Regions from separate parts of the Peribacillus sp. NPDC055009 genome, predicted to be linked through region 1. Evidence: riboswitches for the same ligand, from Rfam matches in the RefSeq annotation. Region 1 holds a riboswitch; each other region holds the start of a gene.
The links. Region 1 has a riboswitch for S-adenosylmethionine ahead of ACWF5P_RS04585 (methionine ABC transporter ATP-binding protein). Riboswitches for the same ligand answer to the same signal wherever they lie in the genome.
Positions count from the first base shown of each region.

Region 2: another riboswitch for S-adenosylmethionine. It lies ahead of ACWF5P_RS03885 (5-methyltetrahydropteroyltriglutamate--homocysteine S-methyltransferase); the one in region 1 lies ahead of ACWF5P_RS04585 (methionine ABC transporter ATP-binding protein).
Region 3: another riboswitch for S-adenosylmethionine. It lies ahead of ACWF5P_RS11725 (sugar ABC transporter substrate-binding protein); the one in region 1 lies ahead of ACWF5P_RS04585 (methionine ABC transporter ATP-binding protein).
Region 4: another riboswitch for S-adenosylmethionine. It lies ahead of ACWF5P_RS14605 (YezD family protein); the one in region 1 lies ahead of ACWF5P_RS04585 (methionine ABC transporter ATP-binding protein).

Region 1 is NZ_JBSGVZ010000002.1:158,605-162,819, forward strand. Features, by position in the region: gene ACWF5P_RS04575 (MetQ/NlpA family ABC transporter substrate-binding protein) at 84-920, opposite strand; gene ACWF5P_RS04580 (methionine ABC transporter permease) at 936-1,604, opposite strand; gene ACWF5P_RS04585 (methionine ABC transporter ATP-binding protein) at 1,597-2,631, opposite strand; SAM riboswitch class I at 2,785-2,897, opposite strand; gene ACWF5P_RS04590 (O-acetylhomoserine aminocarboxypropyltransferase/cysteine synthase family protein) at 3,013-4,215, opposite strand, start outside.
Region 2 is NZ_JBSGVZ010000002.1:26,769-30,983, reverse strand. Features, by position in the region: gene ACWF5P_RS03895 (aldehyde dehydrogenase family protein) at 1-168, opposite strand, end outside; gene ACWF5P_RS03890 (LysR family transcriptional regulator) at 284-1,162, shown strand; gene ACWF5P_RS03885 (5-methyltetrahydropteroyltriglutamate--homocysteine S-methyltransferase) at 1,216-2,319, opposite strand; SAM riboswitch class I at 2,403-2,504, opposite strand; gene ACWF5P_RS03880 (SUMF1/EgtB/PvdO family nonheme iron enzyme) at 2,922-3,866, shown strand; gene ACWF5P_RS03875 (ABC transporter substrate-binding protein) at 3,881-4,215, shown strand, end outside.
Region 3 is NZ_JBSGVZ010000006.1:99,131-103,345, reverse strand. Features, by position in the region: gene ACWF5P_RS11730 (ATP-binding cassette domain-containing protein) at 1-405, opposite strand, end outside; gene ACWF5P_RS11725 (sugar ABC transporter substrate-binding protein) at 463-1,575, opposite strand; SAM riboswitch class I at 1,691-1,796, opposite strand; gene ACWF5P_RS11720 (GTP-binding protein) at 1,892-4,215, opposite strand, start outside.
Region 4 is NZ_JBSGVZ010000008.1:198,316-202,530, forward strand. Features, by position in the region: gene cysC (adenylyl-sulfate kinase) at 1-257, opposite strand, end outside; gene sat (sulfate adenylyltransferase) at 300-1,448, opposite strand; gene ACWF5P_RS14600 (phosphoadenylyl-sulfate reductase) at 1,478-2,182, opposite strand; gene ACWF5P_RS14605 (YezD family protein) at 2,364-2,507, opposite strand; SAM riboswitch class I at 2,678-2,786, opposite strand; gene ssuE (NADPH-dependent FMN reductase) at 3,068-3,601, opposite strand; gene ACWF5P_RS14615 (TetR/AcrR family transcriptional regulator) at 3,792-4,215, opposite strand, start outside.

The DNA.
Region 1 (4,215 bases):
AAAAAGGTTTCGGAATGAGACCATTCCGAAACCTTTTTGTTTTTAAACTGCGACCTGAGTTAAATCAGGTCGCCATTCTTGAATTATTTATCCGCCGGTACAACTGCACCTTTGTATTCTTTAAGAATGAAATCTTGAATTTCTTTAGAATGCAATACTTCTACAAGCGCTTTTATTGCTTCTTTATTTTCGTCACCTTTGTTTACGGCAATGACATTCACATATGGAGATTCCGAATCTTCAATCGCAATCGAATCTTCAAGCGGATTCAAACCGGCGTCAATTGCATAGTTGGAGTTGATCAAGACTGCATCGCCTTCGCCACTCTCATAAATTTTAGGAAGCAGGGCCGCTTCATAATCAGCATCGAATTTAAGGTTTTTCTTATTTTCAACGATGTCTTTAGTTGTAGCCGTCGTTTTATCGACGCCTTCTTTCAAAGTGATCAGGCCATTCTTTTCCAAAAGGGATAAAGCGCGCCCATGATCAGCAACAGAGCTGCTCATAATAATTGTTGCGCCTTCCGGAAGTTTATCAATGCTTTTATATTTTTGTGAATATAGAGCAATCGGCTCGATATGGATTCCGCCAGCATTAACGAAGTCATATCCATTTTCTTTAATTTGCCCCTCTAAATATGGAATATGTTGAAAGTAGTTAGCATCCAATTCCTTATCATTCAACGCCTTATTCGGTAAAACATAGTCCTGGAAAGTTTCGATTTCCAATTCGATTCCTTTTTCTTTAAGAAGCGGCTTAGCTTCCTCAAGGATTTCAGCATGAGGAACATTGGATGCCCCTACAACTATTTTCTTCGATTCTTTCTCCGTATCACTGCCGCTTTTATCCTTTTCACTTCCACAAGCAGCCAAAGCGATAGACAACACTAAAATTAATGCAAATCCTAAAAACTTTTTCATCCTATTCATCTCCCTTTATCTTTTGTCCAATTTAGATGTAATCACATCTCCAATAATTTGAATTATGAAGACGATAATTAGAATAACGATGGTCGCCACTAGTGTAACGTCATTTTGATTTCTTTGATAGCCGTCCAAATAGGCTAGATTACCAAGCCCGCCTGCGCCGATGACCCCGGCCATTGCGGTATATCCAACCAATGCAATCGATGTTACCGTAATCCCAGAAATAAGGGCAGGCATTGACTCTGGAAGAAGGACCTTCCAAATGATCGTGCTCGTTTTTGCTCCCATCGATTTAGCAGCTTCAATTACACCTTTATCGATTTCACGAAGGCCGATTTCTACCATACGCGCATAAAATGGTGCCGCACCGATAATAAGTGCCGGCAGTGCAGCGTTCTCTCCGATCATGGAACCGACTAGCGCTTTAGTGAAAGGAATGAGCAGCACGATCAAAATAAGAAATGGAATGGAACGGAAAATATTGACGACAGCACTCATGATCCCGTTGACTGCCCGGTTTTCCCACATATTACCCTTCCCTGTCAGGAACAGGATCAATCCTAATATTATGCCTATAAAAAAGGTTGCCACTACAGAGACGCTTGTCATGTAAAGCGTTTCCCTCGTAGCTTCAATAATGTCTTCCCAATCAACATTCGGCAATAATTCTTCAAGCATGAGTAATCACCTCCACGCCTACCTGCTGTGCTTTAATGAATTCGATTGCGCGGAGCATTTCATCCTCAGTGCCATCAAGATGGATAAACAATGTTCCATATGAACCGCTTCTTGTTTGGGATATCTTACCTTGAACGATATTGACATCCAACTCGAAGTTACGTACAAGCTTGGTGATCAACGGGCTTTCGGCATGATCGCCTACAAAGGTCAATTGAATCACTTTGCCTGCAGGATAGCGTTCGAGCAAATGGTCCATCGTTTCTTTCGTTTCTTCCGGTTCCGTTACCTGTTGCACGAAACGCTTCGTCATTTGTTCTTTAGGGTTCTTGAAAACATCCAGGACAGGTCCCTGTTCAACAACTTGCCCACTTTCCATCACGGCGACGCGATGGCAGATTTTGCGGATCACATGCATTTCATGTGTTATCAAGACGATCGTCAACCCCAAACGCTGATTGATGTCAACAAGCAATTCGAGTATGGAGTCGGTAGTCTGCGGATCCAAGGCAGAAGTCGCTTCATCACACAGCAGCACTTTAGGGTCATTTGCCAGAGCCCTGGCTATTCCCACCCTTTGCTTTTGCCCTCCGCTTAATTGTGATGGATAGGCCTTTTCCCTGCCTTCCAATCCTACTAACTTGATCAATTCGTTCACACGCTTGGTTCGCTCAGGTTTAGAAACTCCTGCAATTTCCAATGGGAAAGATATATTCTCCTGAACGGTCCTCGACCATAATAAATTGAAATGTTGGAAAATCATGCTGATTTCTTGACGGGCCTTGCGGAGCTGAGCCCCTTTAATTTTTGAAATTTCCTTCTCAGCAACTACAACAGATCCCTCTGTTGGTGTTTCCAATCCATTGAGCATTCTGATCAAAGTACTTTTCCCCGCTCCACTGTAACCGATGATACCGAAAATCTCGCCTTTATTTATTTCAACATTCACATTATTTACAGCCTTGATTGTCTCACTGTTTCCTTTTCCTGTTCGGAACAGCTTACTGACTTTCGTCAATGTAATCATTAACCCTCACCTCTTTTATCCAATAAAACCTATGAACTTAGTTGATTTCTCTACATTATTAGTCTGTTTCTCATATCATGTAAAAGTTTACCCAATTAAAACAGAAAAAACCTTTCTGCATGAGCAGAAAGGCAGGTGAAGAAACAGGCCTTCCTCTCATCTTCCAAAGTGATTAAACTTTGTGTGAATTGGCACCTTTCCAAGGAAATCTCCTTGTCGGTTGCCGGGTTTCATCGGGCACATCCCTCCACCTCTCTTGATAAGAGCTAATATATAGAATATTTGTACATCATTAAGTTCTTTAGTATGGAGAAATTTTATCATAGATAAAAAAGGAGTGCAATGTATAATATTTCTAGTACAAGCATACAGAAACTTTACTTAAACCGTTTTGGATGTCAAGGAGACTATATTCGTCGCTTTTTCAATTGCCTGCTCCAAATCTTCTATTAAATCCTCTACATTTTCAATCCCAATCGATAAACGGACTTGGTCGGCACTCACACCCGCTTTCGCAAGACCTGCCTCATTCAATTGTTGATGGGTCGTACTGGCTGGGTGGATGATCAAGCTCTTCGCATCCCCAACATTCGCTACATGGGACCATAATTCCACCGAATTGATAAGTTTTGCCCCAGCTTCTCGATTACCTTGTATCCCAAAAGTCACAACAGATCCAGCTCCCTTTGGCAAATATTTTTCCGCAAGGGCTTTATCGGGATGATCCTCATCACCAGGATGTGAAACCCAAGTCACCGCAGGATGGTTTTTTAAATATTTAATGACAGACTTGGTGTTTGATAGATGCTCTTTCATCCTTACATGCAGCGTTTCAAGTCCCAGCGTAAACTGGAATGCACTTTGGGCACTTAGCGCAGGTCCTAAATCACGGAGTAACTGGACTCGGGCTTTCGTTATGAATGCGGCAGGTCCAACTGCCTCGGCGTATACCAGATTGTCGTAACTTGGGTCAGGCTCTGTGAAGCCAGGGTAATTTGGCGAGTTCCAATCGAATTTCCCTCCATCCACGATGACACCGCCAAGCGTAGTTCCATTTCCCAGAAGCCATTTTGTAGCGGAATGGATGACAATATCCGCTCCAAAATCAATTGGTCTGCATAGATACGGTGTCGCAAAGGTATTATCAATGATTAAAGGTATTCCGGCATCATGGGCGATTTTCGCTACCGCTTCAATATCAAGCACCCTCAAACTTGGATTTCCGATGGTTTCAGCAAAAATGGCTTTAGTTCTTGGCGTAATCGCCCTTTTGAAATTTTCAGGGTCATCAGGAGAAACGAACTTCACTTTAATCCCGTATTTAGGAAGAGTATTTTCAAAAAGGTTATACGTACCGCCATATAATGTAGATGCTGAAACAATCTCATCCCCTGCAGCGGCAATATTCAGGATTGAAAGTGAGATGGCAGCCATTCCGCTTGCTGTTGCCAATCCGCCGATTCCGCCTTCCAATAAGGCCATTCTTTCCTCAAAAACGCTGATCGTGGGATTATGGAGTCGTGAATATATATAGCCATTCTCCTTTAGGCCAAATAAATTCGCTGCATGGTCGGTGTCCTTGAA
Region 2 (4,215 bases), 130 kb from region 1:
ATTTTTTGCTATTTCAAATGATTCTTCGAGCTGTTTTGATGTAGCCAAGCTCACATTTGAAATCACGGCATTATTGTATGGGTTTAAAATATTATATCTGCGTTGACTTGAGCCTTCCATCCATTCCCCATTGATGAAGCTTTTGTTTAGATCCTTGAATTTCTCCATTTTGAACACCCCTTTATATTGTAAACAAATATATTTTACTGCTGTTTGTATCATATTTAAAATATCTATATAATTAAGTTTATATACGCTTTACATATATATTAGAGGTGCCAAAATGGATATTAGACAATTACGATATTTTCTTATTCTTGCAGAAGAAGGCCAGGTTTCCCGTGCAGCAAAAAAATTGAATATGTCACAGCCGCCATTAAGCCAGCAGCTCCGCCTTATGGAAGAAGAATTAGGGACTACTTTACTTGAGCGAAAAAGGAATGGTAAAAGTATGGAATTGACCGAAGCTGGGAGGGTACTTTACGAGAAGGCTAAGAATATGCTGCAATATTTCGAGGACTCCTTGCTCGAAGTGAAGGAAACGGGTGAGGGAATTAAAGGTACCCTTTCAGTAGGTTCCGTACTTGCCTATATGTCTTATTTACCTGATAAAATTAATGATTTTAAGAAAAAATATCCTTCCGTTTCCTTTAAAATATTCGCAGGAGATCCATATGAAATAAGTAATTATTTGGAGAATCAGGATATTGAACTTGCTATTGTTCATTTACCTGTCGAGATGAAGGGTCTTTCCATTTTGAACATAGGACAAGTGCCGAATGTTTTTGTTGTACCTGAGGTTTGGGACAGTTTCACTTCAAAGAGTAGGGTTCATTTAAAGGATATTGAAAATATCCCATTGCTTTTAGTGCATAGGGAAAAAGGACAAGGGATTTACGAAGAAATTATCGAGGAATTTAAAAAGCGGGAAATACAGCCAAATATTTTATGCGAATGCCATGATGTAAATGTTCTGCTCTCTCTGGTTTCAGCTGGAGTTGGGGCGAGTATTGTTCCGAAATCAGCTGTTTCACCTCATATTATAAAAGGAGTGAAAGTGTTGGATATTATCGATTCTTCAATTCAATCGAATATAGCTTTGGTTTTTAGACAAGATCGTTATCTTTCCAAAACGGCAAAACATTTTATTGAGCTGTTTTGAAGAAAAGCTAGGCCTGCCTAATGCCTAGCTTTTACGTTACATTTAAAGATGAATCATTCCCACACTTCTTTTGCTACATCAACGACGAATTTCAGCTTTTCCCATTGCTGTTCTTCGGTCAGCTTGTTGCCGTGATGGGTGGAGGCGAAGCCGCATTGAGGGCTTAAGCATAATTGTTCGAGAGCAACGAAGTTTGAAGCTTCCTTGATGCGTGCCTTAACTGCTTCCTTGTCTTCGATTTCTCCATTTTTTGAAGTGACGACACCCAGTACGACCTGTGCACCGCCATTTGGAATGTATTCCAATGGTTTGAAATCCCCTGAGCGTTGATCATCATATTCCAAGAAGAATCCATCCACTTTTTCCTTTGCCAATAAAGTTGGGGCGATACGGGCATAGCTTCCTTCAAACGCCCAAGTCGACTGATAGTTTCCGCGACATAGGTGGGTAGTGACGACAAGGTCTTCTGGTTTGCCTTCCAATGCTCCATTAATGACACGAAGTGCAAGATCAATTAACTGTTCCCTCGTATATTTTCCATCTTTGAACTGGAAATCTGGAGCTGAAAGTCTGGCAATATATACATCATCCAATTGAAGATAACGCACACCTGCTTCATAAAAGGCTTTCAAAGCATGCTGATACGCCTTGATGATATCATTTGCATAATCTTCAATATCAGGGTAGATGTCTTCATTATGAATACCTGCAGCAAATAACTGATTCGGACTGGGAATGGTTTGCTTAGCAACGGCACGACCGTTCACGATTTTGTTCAATTCAATGAAATCACTAATGAAGGGATGTTCAGGATTGAATGAAACCTTCCCGGTATTGCGAACGTTATATCTCTCTGTTTCCACACCATCGAATGTGAGACCTTTTTCAGTCACATATCCCTCGATGCCATTTAAATGTTCGAGGAAGTCAAAGTGCCACCATGTTCGTCTGAACTCGCCGTCCGTAACAGCCTCCAATCCAACTTCAATTTGTTTATCGACAATCCGTTTGATTTCTTCGGTTTCAATTTCACGAAGGCGCTCTGCTGAAAGGGTACCCTCCCTAAATTGCTTTCTGGCAATATGTAAACGTTCCGGTCTTAATAAACTTCCGACGTGATCGGCCCTGAATGGTGCTTTCGTTAATGTGATTGACATGTTGCATTCCTTCTTTCCTTTTAAAAATAAAAAACCTCTTCTTAAAAAATAAGAAGAGGTGTTGGCAACAAAGCTATATACTCTTCTTATCTTCAAGTTTTTACACTTCTGGAATTAGCACAGTACATGATCAGTCTGTTGCTGAGGCATCAAAGGGCCAGTCCCTCCACCTCTCTGGATAAGAGTTGTCTATTAAATTAATTATGACTATACAGGTAGTTTTTACAAAGGTCAAGCGCTGGAGGTTGAATATTTAGAATATACCGTTTATTACTCGGTTCCTGGCATGATCATTTTCTGTATTCGGCTTTTTATACCACTTTTTAGATAAGGTTTAGACGTGGTTTTTTAAAACAACGATTAGTAGGGAAGACTGAAAAAAATAAATAAAATAATTAAACCTACTTGATTAATGAGTATTTATGTTTTATTGTTAAATTGCATAAAGAAAAGAGAATAAAATTGGATTATCCAATTGGTCAACCAAAGGATACTGAATTGTTGTTCATTACAACATTTCTGTGTCCTTTTTTGTTCGAAAAAAATTGTGATAATACAGGCATAAGCAGTGCCTAGGAGAAGATTCATTGGAGAGTGGAAACATGAAAACAACAAATATGAAATCATGCTGTACTGTATTGAAAAGACGGAATTTTCTTTCAATTGAAACTGACCTTGATTCGATCCCGACAAACAAAAACGATTTCTATAATATGTCTTTGATACAAGCAGGTGAATTTTTACTAGGATCAAGTGATGAAGATAGTTCAAGAGAAGATGGTGAATATCCACCACGAACAGTAAAGATTGAGTCCTTTTACATGGACCGATACGCCGTAACAAATGAACAATTCTATTGTTTTATAAAGGATACCGGTTATGTAACAGATGCGGAGAAATATGGATGGTCTTTTGTTTTTAACTTGTTTGTCAACAAACGAATGGAACGGGATATGGTGGGGGCAGCCGAAAAAACACCTTGGTGGATAGCTGTTCGAAATGCTTGCTGGAAGCATCCGGAAGGGACGGATTCCTCAATCGTGAATCGCTTTCACCATCCGGTCGTCCATGTGTCATGGAATGATGCCAAAGCGTTTTGTAGATGGGCTGGAAAAAGACTTCCGACAGAAGCGGAATGGGAATATGCTGCTGCCAGTGGAGTGGTAAATCGTAAATATCCTTGGGGGGATGAGTTGCACCAAGGGGGAAAGCATCACTGTAATATTTGGCAAGGCAATTTTCCAAACGAAAATTTGGGAGAAGACGGATTTTTAGGAACGGCTCCTGTTGATACCTTTGAACCGAATGATTTTGGCCTTTATAACATGTCGGGGAATGTGTGGGAATGGTGCGAGGATACATTTTCAATTCAACATGGAAGTGAAGTCCTCGATCCCGATCCTTTTGCAAAACTGATAAAAGGCGGATCCTATCTATGCCATCGATCATATTGTAATCGTTATAGGATTTCAGCCCGTACTTATAATATGATTGACAGCTCTACAGGGCATATGGGTTTTAGATGTGTTGCCAACTTAAAAAAATAAGTGCCATAGGGGATATGAACATGAAAAATTTGAGGTCTTTATTGGTTGTTATTTCGATGTTAAACATTTTATTTATCGCTGGATGTTCCTCATCTCCTTCAGAAGATGCTGGTGCACCTAACAGTGACGTTATAAGGATGGCTATTGATACTGCAGCAGGTGGTTCACTTCAATTCAGGGCGGCAGAGATACAGGGATACTTCTCAAATTACGGCGTAGAAGCAAAGCTTACCAATTTTGCCATGGGAATTGACACGGTTAATGCTGTATTAACAGAACAAGCTGATACTGGAATAGCTGCAGATTACGCCTTGTTAAACTCGTTAGGTAAAGGGGATATGGTGATTTT
Region 3 (4,215 bases), on a different contig from region 1:
AATTTTCATATCTTCAAGAATAGAAGCCGCTTGGTTATGCAGCTCTTTCCATTGGACCATCTGTTTTTTTCCCATGTTTTGGACCATATCATTCAACATTACATTTTCCCCAACCGTTAAATAAGGGATGAGGGCGGTATCCACTTCCTGATAAACAATTTGAATGCCTTGTTCTTGAGCCGCTTTTGGCGAGCGGATATCCCTCTTCACCCCATCAATATAAATGTCACCTGAATAATGAACATGGGCTCCCGATAATACTTTCATTAACGTCGATTTCCCTGCTCCGTTTGCACCGACCAATGCGTGGGCTGTCCCCGATTTTACGGAAAAATCAACATCACTCAGCGCCTTCACCCCCGGAAATTCAATCGAAATCTTCTTCATTTCTAGTTGCGTGCCCATGTCCATTCCCCCTTATTGAACAGACACTCCCTTCTACTTGAAAGAGAGTGTCTCTTTTTAATTTTTATAATGATCTTTCAAAACTTTCATCCAATCTTCTTCAAATTCCGTCGATACACCCCAGCCATCGACAATACCTGACAGATTTGCCATGTTCACCGCTTCTTTAGACGCTTGGATTTGCTTTTGTGAAATAAGTGAAGCCTCCAAGTCATAGGTTTGCGGCGTTTCTTCGCCCGCTAATTTTTTAGCCAATATCCTCATATTTACTGCACCGATCAACTTGGGATCTACTGCTGCCGTGTAGGACCATGAGCTATCAGCCGATTGGATTTCCTGGAGATCTGCATTCGAGACATCTATTCCATATATCTTCACTTCATCGCGGCCCGCCTCTTTAATCGCCCGGGCTGCACCGATAGCAAAGGCATCCCATGTTGCGAAAATGGCATCCAATTTACCTTTAGGGTATTTATTCAGCATTGCGGCTACAGCATTTTGTGTCTGAACCGATGTATCAGCAGATGCCACTCCGAACCTTTCGACTTCTTTGATCCCAGGATTTTCTTTTAATTTTTCCTGATAGACTGCATTTCTTCTTACCATTGGAGGAAAACCGTCCACCCAAAGGTATGCAATTGCCGCTTTACCTTTCTGTTCTTTTATCAGCTTATCAAAAGCCAGTGTTGCCAACGCTTCATCATCTTGTGAAGTTAATGTCACGCCTTCTATTTTAGATAGATCGCTTATTGAATCGAATGTGACAACGCTTTTACCTGCATCAACCAACTTTTGAACGTCATTCACAGTTGCTGCATCATCACCATGTGAAATGATATAGCCGTCATAATCTTCCTCCAAAGCCTGCGCTATCGCATCATGGAATTTAGCCGTATCACCATTGGCTGTGTACGTATCCACTTGAAACCCCAGTGCTTCTCCTTCTTCCTTCGCCCCCGCCAGGTATTGGGCCGTATGATCATCACCGCCAATTTTACGGATCACTTTGATTCTGGCTCCATCTCCATCAGCGAATCTTTCCGGAACATTTTCAAATGATACTTTTTCTTCTTTCTTCGACTCTGTGGAACTCTGACCTGTAGAGCACCCCGTTAAAAGCAAAGCCGAAGCGATGGCTGAAATGAATATACCTTTAATAGACCTTTTCATCTTGTTTCCCTCCATTTTTTCTTATTAGTCTCATCAGTTAAGTTGGTGTAAATCCCAAAATAAAAACCTCTCTAATATAGAGAGGTTTAATCGGCTGTTTTGCAGACTTGTCCCTCTCTTATCTGTCAAAACATTTCTGTTTTGCAGGATTTAGCACCAATTCCTAATGGAACGGTTGCTGGGCATCTTAGGGCCAGTCCCTCCGCCACTCTTGATAAGAGATATATCGTGTTACGTTTTTGTAATTATCACTTTATAGGGATATAGTCGTAAAGTCAATAGATTTTTGAATATTTGAAATGTTCCCCGTTATTTTTTATTTTCTTTGAAGCTGGGCTAGACGCTTTTTCTCAATCTTTTCAAGCCGCTCCAACTGCCTTAATTTCACTTCGAACAAAGTGATAGGGTCACGGTAAACTTCCGGATTTTGTTTCATATGCTCCAATGCAGCCTGGTAGTCTTTTATTTCAGTCTGCGTTTGCTCTATCGTTTTTTGAAGTAATGCAAATGAACCGCGATAGAAAAGGGAGATGTCACGATCCAAAGATTTTTCAAACAATCCAAATTGGGTAAGGAAACGCTCCGTGATCATTTCCGCAACATCCAGGTAATCTTCACTTTCCAGGTATTTCTTATAACGATTGTACATATTGGCTTTATTTTGCGGTATCGCCCCAAACAGCTTCCCTGCCCCTTTAAGCAGTAATTGAGATGGAGTCCTGCGCAAAAGGATATTGACGTTTTCGATGCGGATGCTGCTTGTCATCCGGTCGGCATCACGGCGCCAGTCATCCAATACTCTGAAGTCGCCTGCAAGCGTAATCCGTTCTTCTTTGTATAATTCATTGAAACCGGCACTCATCTCATCCATAAACTGCTGGCTTTGTGAGAACTCCATTTGGGAACTGGCAATCCAGTCTTGAAGAGAACGGTAATATTGAGGCATGATCTTGTCAGAAATGAAGTTTTGAATCCGCTCATTCATTTCCTGATTTAACTGTACATGGACCTGACTGAAATCACTGCTTTCCGTTAACGATTTAGAGCAATCCCTCAGTAATTCAGGAATTTTTGAATAAAGCTGACTTTTCACTTCGTCCTTAAGCGAACGATACGACCTTATGATATTTTCACTTTTCTCTTTTTCCAAATCAGCCAATTGGTTGACAGCCCCATTCAGCTTGACTTCCATCTGTTCATTCCAAGAGATGGAATGCTCGCATTTCCGCTCATTGGCTGCCCGTTTTTCTAACAGATAAGATAAAGTTTTACGAATGAATGCCAGGATTTTTTCAGATCTTCTTTCCTTCCAATTATCATCTTGATAATTCGATTGAAGGAAGGCTGAAAGGTCCTTCAATTGCTGCCGGCTGTCATAATGTTTAGAGAAAGCGAATACTTTCGCATTCGGGAAATAGGCATTCACTTTATCCCATGTTTCGTCTTCCATCCGGACTGCGACCTGATCACTGTATATCGTATCCATTTTATTTAATAAGAAATGAATCGGCAGTTTCGGAGCCATCATTTGAATTTCCAATAACAGATCCCGTTCGCTGCCGGTGAAAGGCGCCCGGGCGTCAAGAACGAACATCAATCCATCACTGCCATGTAAATAGCCCTGGAAATCGGATTCCACGCTTTTTTCCCCATTGAACCCAGGAGTATCCAATAATCGCAGATGATTATTCCTTAGGTAGTCACTGATGATGGTCACATCGACAATAGTCCCGCGCTGGCGGCGTGTTTCATCCAAATCAGTTAGCTCCTCGACAACTTTGCTATCTGTATCGGTAATTTCAAGGATTTCCAAATCATCCCCATCTTTGACACTGACTAGTGACGAATGATCTTCAGCGGCAATGCTCTCACCAACGATTGACTGAATAAAGGATGTCTTGCCATTTCCTGTGCTTCCAGCAAGAAGAAGATTGAAATTCCGGGTATCCTTAAGCCCGTCTACCATCCATTTAAGCTTATTGCCAACCTTTAAATCATTATCTTCAGCCCACTGGATAATGGAATTGAACAGTTTCTCTCCCGCTTCCAGTCCGCCACCCAATTTAGGCGATTTCGAAAGCAGGCTCTCTGCGTCCTGAATGACCAACGCATTGATCGTATCCGGGAAGATTTCATTCCAGGACAACGCGGATGCCGCCGCAAACAGCGAGAGCTCCCCGTCTGCGATTTTGAGCCAGTTTTCAAGCAACCTTGGCACGACAGGACTTAATTCCTTGATTAGGTGCGTTCCTTCTAACAGACCTGCATATGCATCCCTGTAATAGACGGAAAGCTCTTCCCATACATCCGCATGGTTCAATTCGATGGTATCTATCAAGTTATTAATCACTCTCAGCCATTCGAAATAAGAATCCGTATATTTATAGTTTTTCCAAAGGGCAACCGTCACCTTTTCGAAACGTTCCTGGTCGAGTGTGTATAGCGAACCAAGGACAGTTGAAAAATAATCCGGATCCATCGATTGGGCAACACCTTGCTGGATATACGTTTTCAGCACATCGAACCAGCCCATTGATTCTGTACGGATACTTTCATTCGCCGCTAATACCACCGCACTGTTCCAATCCTTTTGTTCTTCAAAAAAGGCACGTGCAATTTCCGTGACATTCGGGTAGTCCG
Region 4 (4,215 bases), on a different contig from region 1:
CTAATATTCTCGGTTCGATCTTCTTCAGAAAAACCTAAATCTTTATTTAATCCGTGGCGGATATTATCACCATCCAAAACATAACTTCGAATATTCCGATTATATAACTCTTTAGCGACCGCGTTCGCAATCGTTGATTTTCCGGAGCCCGAGAGACCAGTGAACCAAAGAACTGTGCTTTCATGGCCGTTTTGCTTCCGGCGGAGCTCCTTGGTCAATGACGTTTCATGCCAAGTGACATTCGTACTTTTACTCATTAATAATCCCCCTCTTCATGTGGTCCTTCAATTTATGTCCGATCAGTTATAAACTTCATTCTTTTTTAGACCTTCGATCAATACCTCGATGACTTCTTTACGGCTAAAGGTAGCTGGAGGAATTTCTCCGTTACGCAGCATTTCCCTTACTTTCGTTCCAGACAGGATGACATGGTCTTCCTTGCCATGAGGACAAGTTTTAGCGGAAGCCATATTGCCACATTCTTTACAATAAAAACTATGTTCAAAGAATAATAGCGTGATCCCTAACTCATCTGCGTTGAAATTCCCAAAGATTTTTTGAGCATCATATGTGCCATAATAATCGCCCACACCCGCATGATCTCGTCCGACGATAAAATGGGTGCAACCATAATTTTTACGGACCATGGCATGGAAAATGGCTTCTCTAGGTCCTGCATAACGCATGGCAGCAGGGAAAACTGCAAGGGAGACGCGATCCTTAGGATAATATTTTTCAAGCAGCACTTTATAGCTTTCCATTCTTACATCTGCCGGAATGTCATCTGATTTAGTGGCACCTACGAGAGGATTTAAGAATAAGCCGTCGACAATCTCCAATGCTGTCTTTTGAATGTATTCATGTGCACGGTGAACAGGGTTCCTCGTTTGGAAGCCGACAACCGTTTCCCAGCCCTTTTCAGCAAAAGCTTTCCTTGTCTCGACCGGGTCCAAATAATTAGCTTGAAACTGCGGACGCTCTATTCTCTTGATCAACTTTATTTCCCCGCCGGCATATACATCACCGCGGTTATATAAATTTTTCACTCCTGGATGCTTCTCATCATCCGTTTGATAAACTAATGTCGCTTCCAATTGCTTATCTGGTGTGTATATATCGGAAACGGAGAGAACCCCGTATGTTTCACCTTCATGAGTCAACGTTACTTCTTCACCTATAGTAAGGGTTTCGGCAGTTTCTTCGGTCAAAGGCAGCGTAATCGGGATGCTCCATACATGACCGCTGCTAAGCCTCATATCCTTGACTACTGTCTCATAGTCACTTTTTGTAAAGAATCCTTTAATTGGACTGTAGGCACCAGTGCCTATCAATTCAAGATCACTTAAAGCAATTTCATCGATTTCGATCGACTTTGTTATTTTACTAATATCATAATTTGGTTCCCAAAGATCGATTAGTGTTCCTCCGTGCGGTAAACTGATTGTCATGCTAATTTCCCCCTATGGTTTCTATTTATTTAAGATAAATGCAATCCGCATTCCGTTTTTTGAGCTCCTTGCCAACGGCCAGAGCGTAAATCATCTGCATTGAAGGCTGGTGCTGTACATGTTTTACATCCAATGCTCGGATATCCATTATCATGCAGGATATTATATGGAAGTCCGTTTTTATGGGCATAGCGCCAAACATCTTTCCATGTCCAATGTATGAGTGGACATATTTTAACTGACTTGAACTTATTATCCTTATTGATATACTCGGTCGAAGCCCTTGTCTCGGATTGCTCCCTCCGCAGTCCCGAAAGCCATGCTGTTGCCGTTGAAAGCACATCGGTAAGCGGAATGATTTTACGGATGTTACAGCACTTATTTGAATCTCTAACCCATAATTCATCCCCAAATTCCGCTGCTTGTTCCTCAAGCGTCAAGGCAGGTTTCTTCATTTCTATCGAAAGCTTTGGATATCGCTTTTTCACTTGCTCGATCAATTGATAAGTTTCCTCAAAATGAACATCTGTATCAAGGAAAACTATTTTGGCAGAAGGATTGACCTTCGCCAATAAATCCGTAAGCACGATGCCTTCAATGCCAAAACTGCAAGCATAAATCAGTTCGTTTCCATAATGGTCATTCGCCCATTGCAGAACTTCCAAAGCACCTTTTGTCTCACTGTCTTCGGGAAATACAGGGAAATCCCCAGTGTTGAAATTTTCATAGTTTATTAATGCAGCCAACTTTGTAGCCCCCTCTAAAACTTGCTGTATCAGGTTAGAGTAACTGTTGATCAATACCCGTTGTAATATTCTCCAGTTTGTTTGACTCTAGAAAAAAAGAGACGAATCTAACCAATACTCTCTTTATATCAGTTAAACCCGCCTCTAGTTTTTCTAGTCAGCAGATACCTTATTTAATTCTTAATTTTTCATTTCTTTCCATTTGAATGATTTTACCATCCTGGACAATAAGTGTAATGGACCCATATTTCATAGAATTAAGCATTTCTTGAAGTCGTTCAAATATTTCTTCAAGCTGATTCTCTTTATCCAAGCCTGTTCCTCCTTTAAGAAAATCCGCGAATTTCTTATTTTCACCGCTGATCAAATGAATTTCTTAGATTTATATAATTCCAAACAACCTTACATTGTTATGGTTTGCCTACAACTTTCCAAAAAACAAAAATCTTTCCATGATGGAAAGATCCCAAGGTAAATATCTTTACCTTATCTTCCAAAATGATCAACATTTTGTTGGAGGTAGCACCTTGCATCGACCATGCAGGTTGCTGGACTTCAAAGGGCCAATTCCCTCCGTCGCTCTGGATAAGTTTTATTATTTTAAATATTAACATATATTTAATCCTTGTCAATGGAGTTTTCTTATAAAATAACTTGGTTTAATATTATGGATGAACTGTTATTTTTATACACACTATTCCGATTATGATTTTATGTTCATGTAAATATGAAAATAGACTCGTCTTTTTAGATAAAGCCTCCAAAAAAATGAGTCTATTTTCATTAACAAGCCTATAATTGGCGCCAGTCATCATCTGAAAAAATAATTTCTCGAATTCCAGTCCTTTTAAACGAAGGGATTACTCGAATTCATTAATTTCTTAACTGTATCGCTTCTACAAATTCTTGAACTTGACTCTGGACCCGATCAATTAAATTCAAATCATTTATCGGTTTTTCTGAATTCTGTTTATCTATTTCCTTATCAACAAAATAAATGCCCTGCAGCGGCTCGCCTTTTAATATTGAAATTAATGGTTTAAGTGCATAGTCAATCGCCAATAGATGCCTGTTACTTCCGCCAATCATGATTGGCAGTACTGGCTTACCCTTAAAAGCACCTTCTGGCAGCAAATCAATCAAGGCCTTCAATACACCTGTATAAGAAGCCTTATAAACCGGTGAACCAATAATGACACCTCTAGCTGCTTGAATTTTCTCTGAAAGCTTTAAGATATCTTCGCTATTATATTTGCCTTTGAATAAATCATCTGCTGAGAAATCCGTGATTGAGAAATAAGCTGTGGTAAATCCTTCGTTTTCGACTAATGATTGAATATGTTTTAGTGAAATGTCCGTTCTGGACGGAATAGCCGGACTTCCTGATAAAATTACGATATCGCTCATTTAATATACCCCTCCAATATTACATGATTGCCAGATAAAATCTTCGTAAAGCATTTCGTACAGTATGTATTTATCGTAATAGTCTGAAAAATATAAGTCAAATCTTACACTCTGGACATCTACTCTGAATGAAAAAAGAAACGGTCATATTTACGGCTTGATGCTCATGCCCTTAAATATGACCGTTTCATTATGTATGTTTTTGTTTGCCATGAATACCATATACCAAAAGTTGAGCAATGCTCTTAATTCGTTCAGAAGTAAAATATGGCTCCTTTTTCTGCTGGTGGATCTCATAATGTGTAGATAATGCCAATGTGAAAGAAATGATCCCTACATTAAATAGGATAATATCAGAGATATATTGTATCTCTCCACTATCTATTCTCTTCTGTATTTCAATATGCCTGGCATTCGGCTTGAAAATCTGATCTACATATTGCTTCGAAATATCTTGATCGAATTGTGTTTCCCTGAATAGTATCGAAAATTGTTCTTTATTATCAAGAATTTTATTTATCATGGTGCAAACATGATTCTCCACTAGATCATCCGTGGATAGATGGCTAGTCCCATCTTCAGTTTCCTCTTTCTCATCAGGGGTAATTGTTGCT